2 regions of the Arthrobacter sp. Y3224055 genome follow, and region 1 is predicted to be linked to the other one. Evidence: riboswitches for the same ligand, from Rfam matches in the RefSeq annotation. Region 1 holds a riboswitch; the other holds the start of a gene.
What was found. A riboswitch is a leader RNA that binds a small molecule or an ion and turns the genes downstream of it on or off. The one in region 1 is predicted to bind cyclic di-AMP.

Region 1 (3,393 bases):
TTCGCCGGCGCTGCCTTGGCTGCGGGAGCCGCGGCGGCTGCCTTGACCTCGACCGCGGGAGCGGCGGCCTGGACGGCACCCTGGGCGGTGTCTGCGGCCTCCTCGACGACCGGGGCCACTTCCTCGGCCACGGCTTCGACGACAGGCTCGGGCTCCGGGGCCGGAGTGGACTTGATGGCGGGACGCGAGAAGGTCAGCTCGACGGCACTCGAAGCCTGGACGGTGTCCACCTGCACGCGGCTGGGTACGGACACCGTGGATGCGGTGCGTTCGATGGAGGTTGACTGCGCGGGAACCGCGGCGGTCAGGGCCAGTCCGGACGCGGCAGCGATCACGGCTGCCGAGCGACCCATGGATCCGGCATTGGACGAGACGGCTTTGGAAATCGTCTCCAGCGGGTTGGTGCGGACGGAAACGGCGCGGTGGCGCCCCGTAGCGGTGTCATTGAACACGTTAAAGGCCTCTCCCAATGCCTGCGAGGTGAGCTGTCGGATTCGGATGGGAGTGCATCCGGCCGCAGCCCTCCCCGGCATTGCCTGAGAGTGCTGGCGACTTAACCCCAAGGGTTCCTGTACGGAACCCGAAATTGGTTCCCCCGCCTCTGCCCGCGAAGTTTTTTGCGAACGGACTCCGGACGGTGGCAGAGCTCGGCAATCCACCCGGAGGTCCCAGCCGTTTGGCAACTGGCACGCGTTAGAGCGTATACGATCAATCACGCATTGTCACATTCTGATCACGGCGTGGTGATGTTTTGATTACGACAGCCGTCGGAGCCCTGCTGCCAGACGGTTCCGGGACGGGGCTGGTACGAAGGGTGCACCGTGCGTTTCGGGGCTGCGCGCACGTTCCAAGCGCCGTTGTCGCGCGGGTCTTCCGAACGGGTCATCCGCGCCCGTTTCCGAGCAGAGGTTCCGCGCGGCTCCGGACCCGACTTCGCGCACGGGTCTTCCGCGCGCCGACCGGACCCCTTCTTCGCGCCACTCCTGGGCAGGTCTGCCGCGCGCTGTGTCCGCGCGCCGATTCCGCCCAGGTCCTCCGCGCGCCGCACCCGCGCACCGATTCCACCCAGGTCCTCCGCGCGCCGTTTTTAACGCCCGCAGCGCGCCCCGAAGGACGCGCCGCGAGAAGGCCGTGACAGGAAGCGCTAGCCTGCCGGACGGATGAAGACCGGGCCGGAGCCGATGTAGGCGCTGCCCAGAACAGTGCTGTAGCCCGCCCATCCGCCGTGGACCGCCTGGCCGTTGCCGACGTAGATGGCCACGTGGGCCACGCCGGCACCGCCGTTGGCGTAGTAGATGATGTCGCCGGGCTGCGGGGTGGCCACCTGTGTGCCGTAGGCAAAGAACTGCGCCGGGGCGAGGTCGCCCACCGCGAAGCCTGCCGCGCGCAGGGCGTTCTCGACCAGGGCCGTGCAGTCCTGGGCGACGCCGATCTGTCCGTAGGCGGCCGCGACGATGGCGCCGGCGGCTCCGCTGGCGGCAGCCTCGCCGGCCTTCTTGACAGTCTTGGTTTCGTTCGACCCGGCGTCGTTGCCGGTCGTGGGGTTGATTTCGTTGGAGACGGCCTGGACAACCGGCTCCGGCGCGGGGGTGGAGGTGATCCCCGCGCGTTCGAAGGTCAGCTTCACGGCTGCGGAGGCCTGCACGGCTTCCACCTGCACGCGGGCCGGGGCCTCGACCCCTCGGTCAGCGCTGACAGCCTGGGCCGGGATGGTACCGGTCAGAACCAAGCCGGTAGCGGCGGCGATCACGGCACCCTGACGTCCCATGGTTCCCGCATTCGCGGACACAGCCTTGGAAATCGTCTCAAGCGGGCTCGTGCGGACGGGGGTCGCACGATGGCGGCCCGCAGTAATGCTCTTGGACACGGTCTGTACCTCTCCCAAATGCCTGCGAAGTGAGCTGTCGGGTTCGGATGGGAGTTCATCCGGCCGGCAGGCTGCGGGCTGGTGGCCCGGGCCTGGTCGGCTTTACCCCAAGGACACCGTGCGATGTCCGGGAAGTGGTTCCCCCGCCTCTGCCATGCGATTCGGTGCGAACGAACTTCGGGCGACGGCAGAGTTCGGCATTCCGCCCGAAGGTGCCAGCCTGTTGACGACGGGCACGGGTGAAACCTTATAACAATTTGCGGGATGTGTCACGTTCCGATTACGGCGTGTTCATCACAGCCAGCCGGTGGGGTCCACCAGCTTGTCGTTGACCATTACTTCGAAGTGGAGGTGGCAGCCAGTTGAGGCGCCGGTGGTGCCGCTTTGGCCCACCATCTCCCCGCGTTGCACGGTGGCACCGACGGACGTGTCAATGGTGCTCAGGTGGTTGTAGGTGGTCTTCAGGCCGTTGCCGTGGTCCACCACGATCCGGTTACCTCCGCCGCCGACTTGGAAGCCCGCCTCGACGACGGTTCCGCCGGCCGCTGCGTGGACGGGGGTGCCGCAGGCTGCTCCGTAGTCCTGGCCGGTGTGCAGCTCCCCGGCGTAGCCGGTGATGGGGCTGACGCGGTAGCCGAACGGCGACGTCATGGTCAGCTCGTCCATCGGCTGCGAGAGGGAGCCTTCGCTGCTGACGACCTTGGCATTGCTGCCCGAGGCGACCATGACCTGCTTCAGCTTCGTGTCCGGGTCGAATTTGCTGGTCAGGCCGGCACGCTCGAACGTCAGCCGGGCTTCGGTGGCGGCGGAGATGCTGCTGGCGGCCGGGGCATCCTGCGGGGCGTCGGCGGTGGCGCCGGCCGTCGTCGGCAGCATCACGGTCAGGGCCATCCCGGAGGCGGCTGCAACGATCGCTGTCTTATGCCCGACGTCGCGCGCGGCTGCTGCTACCGGAGACGGCGCCGGCTGGGCGCGGCGTCGGCCGGGCGTTGCGGCACGAGGGCGTGAGTGTTCGGCCGGGGCGGTTGAACGGCGCCGTCCCGAGGCTTTGTGTCCTGCCAAAATTCTGTTACCTCTCCCAAAGCGCCTGCGAAGTTAGCTGTCGGATTCGAGTCAAGAGAAAACTCGGCCACACCGCACAGAGCGCCGGTGGAACGATTCACCGAGGCTTTGCCCGCTGCGGCTTCACCCCAAGGCAGCGAACAAACTGCCGCTTGGTGGGTCCTCCGCCCCTGTCTCACGGATACACGCCTCCGCCGACAGGGTTCGGCTTGCGAAGGGTGTGGGAATCGATGTCTCGATGCCCGGGTCAACTATACGTAAAACTCCCCGAAAGTAATAAATCCGTTATCCGGGGTGCGTGTTTTCAAGGGTCAACGTTTCATCGCATTGATACAAAGATGTGCGCGGCAACTTCCGGAGGCAGTTCCAAGGCCCCTTCGATCCCCGGCACGCGCACGGAGATGTACTCGCCGGCGGTCTCCAGCTGAAGGCTTGCTCCCGGCTTCAAACCGCCCTCTTCCAGC
Region 2 (3,393 bases), on a different contig from region 1:
ACCTGGCGCGTGGTGAAACGCTGCAAAAGGAATCCGGTCACCGGGATGACCACGGCCATGGTCAGCATGAACGCCGTGGTCAGCCACTGCGCCGCGCGGGCGCTGATGCCCAGGTCGTCCATCAGGTCGGTCAGCGCCACGGACATGATGGTCTCGTTCAGGATCACCACGAACGCAGACATCAACAGGATGCCAATCACGCGGCGGTTCCGGCGCGACTCATCAGCCGTCAGCCCGCTGCCGCGGGCGGGTCCGGGCCGTGCCGAGGCTCTGTTCGTCGACATATCTTTATTCACGGGAAGATCCTCGCGTGGAAATCGTGCTGTTGGGGGCGGCCGGAAACAGCCCAAGAAGGCCGGGCGCAGGCGGAGTAACAGCTTAACCTGCCCCCACTGACTCCTATTCCCGGCGGTCAACCTCGAATAAACAACGACGCCGGTGCTCGCCGCCGGGCGGCAACCGCCTCCTGCGGGGGAGGGGCGCGCGCCAATGGTTCCCCCACCGGTCCCCTTCAAGAGGACTCCGGCCGCGTCGTTTAAGTGGAGGGAAAGTCGCGCTTACGGGTTAAAAGAGGAGAAGCCCCGCCGGCGCAAGGCCGACGAGGCTTCCCTGTGATCCTGGACCGGCCGTTGGGGGATTAGCCGGTCCAGGAGTTTTAGGGGTGGTTACATCGTGTAGTAACCGGTAACGGGCATGGCGTTCACGTCGTGCACCATGGTGCCCTGACTCGGGTTCAGGGCGCTGATCATTTTGCCGCCGCCCAGGTAGATGCCCACGTGGCCGCCGCCGTTCTGCACCACCAGGTCGCCCGGCTGCGGGTTGCTGGTCGGGGTAAGGGCGCCGCCCTGGTGCTGGCTGAGGCGGGGGAGGTCAACGCCGGCCTGGGCGTAGACCCACTGGGTGAAGCCGGAGCAGTCCCAGCCGGCCGTGGAGGTGCCGCCCCAGACGTAGGGCGTGCCCTGGGCGGACAGGGCGATGTCCACGATGCTCTGGTTGCCACCGGTGGAGGCCGGCTTGATGTCGGCGCTGGCCAGCGAGACAGTCGCGGCGTCGGTCGACGCAGCCAGGGTCGTAGCGGCTCCGCCGCCGGCCTGCGCTGCCTGTCCGCCACCGGACTGTGCGGATCCGGTCAGCGCGATCTGGTCGCCCGGGTAGATGATGGAGTACGCGCCCAGGCCGTTGATGGCCAGCACGTCCTGCACATTCTTGCCGTACTGGGCGGCAATCGTGCCCACGGTGTCGCCCGCGACCACGGTGTGCGTGGTGGCACCGGTAGCGGCACCGGCGTCGGCGGCCGAGCTGGTAACGGAAGCGCGCTCCACCTCGAAGCCGGCGTTGGCCGGAGCGGCAACGGTGTCCGTTGCATTGGCAGCGCCGTAGGTCGGGACCGTGACATCGGCGGCGGCATTGGCCGGCAGGCCGGCACCCAGCATCAGGCCACCGGCGGCGGTGACGACGGCGGCGCCGCGGCCGACGGTTCCGGCGCGGGACGATACAGCCTGGGACAGACCGGCCACGGTGGTGTTGCGGACCGGGGTGGCACGGTGGCGTGCGCGATTGTTTTTGAGCAGCAAGAAGATACCTCTCCCAATGCCTGCGAGGTAAGCTGTCGGGTTCGGGTGGGAGTCACCCGGCCGTGCGGCAGTGCGGTAAGCACTCCGTACGACTTAACCCCAAGAGCCCCAAGAGGGGCCCGGAATGTGGGTCCCCCGCCTCTGCCAGATGTCTAGCGAACGAACTCGGAAAGGCTGGCAGAGCTAGGCAATACCCTCCGAGGACATCGGCGCATGATCGCCGACGTGCTGAAAACATTACATAACGGTTCGGTAACTGTCCAAGCCCTGAAATTTACCTGTGGATAACCTGAGAGCCATCTTGCGGTCAGGAGCGAGCAACCCCCAGGGGGCCGTTGCACGCGTCCGTCACGGTACAACGGGCGCAACAATCGGCCGATTAAGCAGTCGCTGCGGGCTAACTTGTACGCTGGCAGAGTGGTGGACTTCACGCTTAAACAGCTGCAGTACTTTGTGGCAGTCGCTGACCACGGCTCAATCTCGGCCGCCGCCGCCGCCAGCCACATCTCACAGGCGGCGATGTCCCAGGCGCTGACAGAGCTGGAGCGGATCGTCGGCGCGCAGCTGATGGTGCGGCACCGGTCCCGCGGAATCGCCCTGACCGGCGTCGGGCAGCAGTTCCTGCGCGACGTCCGGAGCCTGGTCCGGCACGCCGACGACGTGCAGAACAGCATCATCGAGCGCCAGCAGGGGTTGGTCGGCCCGCTGGCCATCGGCTGTTACAGCACCCTGTCCGCCTTCTGGGTTCCGGTGATCAGCGAACGGTTCATCAAGCCGCATCCGCGCCTCACCGTGACCATGGAGGAAGGCGAGGCCGCCGAGCTGCAGCACCGGATGCAAGAGGGCTATTTGGATGCGGTGCTGACCCATACGCGGCACCTCTTGCCCGGCGTGCAGGCCCGCACCGTCAAGGAAGGCCGGCCCTACGTCCTGCTTGCTGCAAGCCACCCGCTGGCTTCGCGCAAAAGCGTCCGGCTCGCCGAGCTGGCCGAAGAAGACTTCGTCTCGCTGGACATCCCCACCGTGCGAGATAACCAGTTGGTCAATCTGCGGCTGTCCGGGCTGGATCCGAAGATCGCCTGGCGATCGTCAAGTTTTGAGGCGGTGCGGGGCATGGTGGCGCGCGGCCTCGGCTACACCGTGCTGGTGCAGCGGCCGCCGGGCAATTACAGCTACGACGGGCTTCCCCTGGCCACGGTGGAAATCGACGGGCCGGTCGGTCACAGCGATGTCTGTGTGGCCTACGCCAGCGTCACCCGGCCCAGCCTCAGGCTGCGGGCATTCCTGGACTTCTGCGCAGAGGTTGGCGGCGCTGCGGCGAGCGGATGGGATGAGCACACGACGGCGTGATCCACCCTGAAGGCGCTGCGGCGAGCGGCTGGGATGAGCACACGACGGCGTGATCCCGCTTAACCGCGACGGCGGCCGCTGCCTCGGGCAACGGCCGCCGCATGCCGGTACGGCATGCTGGAGGAACTACATGTTCTCCGCGGTCAGGTCCTGGTCCTTTCCTTCCTTGATAGCCAGGATGCACAGCCCTGCGAGGACGAACGCGCCGGCCCAGACCGTCGCCACCAGCCACAGCTCGCCGCCGGCCGCCAGCACCAGCCCGCTGGCGATCATGGGGGTAAAACCTGCGCCCAGCGTCGAGGAGAGCTGGTAGACCAGCGAGGCGCCGGTGTAGCGCATCCGGGTCGGGAACAGCTCGGCGGTAAACGCCCCGAACGGTCCGAAGATCGTGCCCTGGATGACGCCGTTGGCCAGGAACAGCCCGATCGCGAACAGCCACAGCGTCCCGAGCTCCAGCATCCACATGATG

Region 2: another riboswitch for cyclic di-AMP. It lies ahead of AC5RTY_RS15355 (C40 family peptidase); the one in region 1 lies ahead of AC5RTY_RS16530 (NlpC/P60 family protein).

What each region holds. Positions count from the first base shown of each region.
Region 1 is NZ_JBNHGB010000008.1:55,114-58,506, reverse strand. It holds gene AC5RTY_RS16535 (NlpC/P60 family protein) at 1-452, opposite strand, end outside; cyclic di-AMP (ydaO/yuaA leader) riboswitch at 457-625, opposite strand; gene AC5RTY_RS16530 (NlpC/P60 family protein) at 1,145-1,768, opposite strand; cyclic di-AMP (ydaO/yuaA leader) riboswitch at 1,872-2,044, opposite strand; gene AC5RTY_RS16525 (M23 family metallopeptidase) at 2,162-2,758, opposite strand; cyclic di-AMP (ydaO/yuaA leader) riboswitch at 2,936-3,149, opposite strand; gene AC5RTY_RS16520 (iron-dependent transcriptional repressor DtxR) at 3,249-3,393, opposite strand, start outside.
Region 2 is NZ_JBNHGB010000006.1:256,740-260,132, reverse strand. It holds gene AC5RTY_RS15360 (MDR family MFS transporter) at 1-284, opposite strand, end outside; gene AC5RTY_RS15355 (C40 family peptidase) at 666-1,574, opposite strand; cyclic di-AMP (ydaO/yuaA leader) riboswitch at 1,578-1,742, opposite strand; gene AC5RTY_RS15350 (LysR substrate-binding domain-containing protein) at 1,992-2,924, shown strand; gene AC5RTY_RS15345 (MFS transporter) at 3,051-3,393, opposite strand, start outside.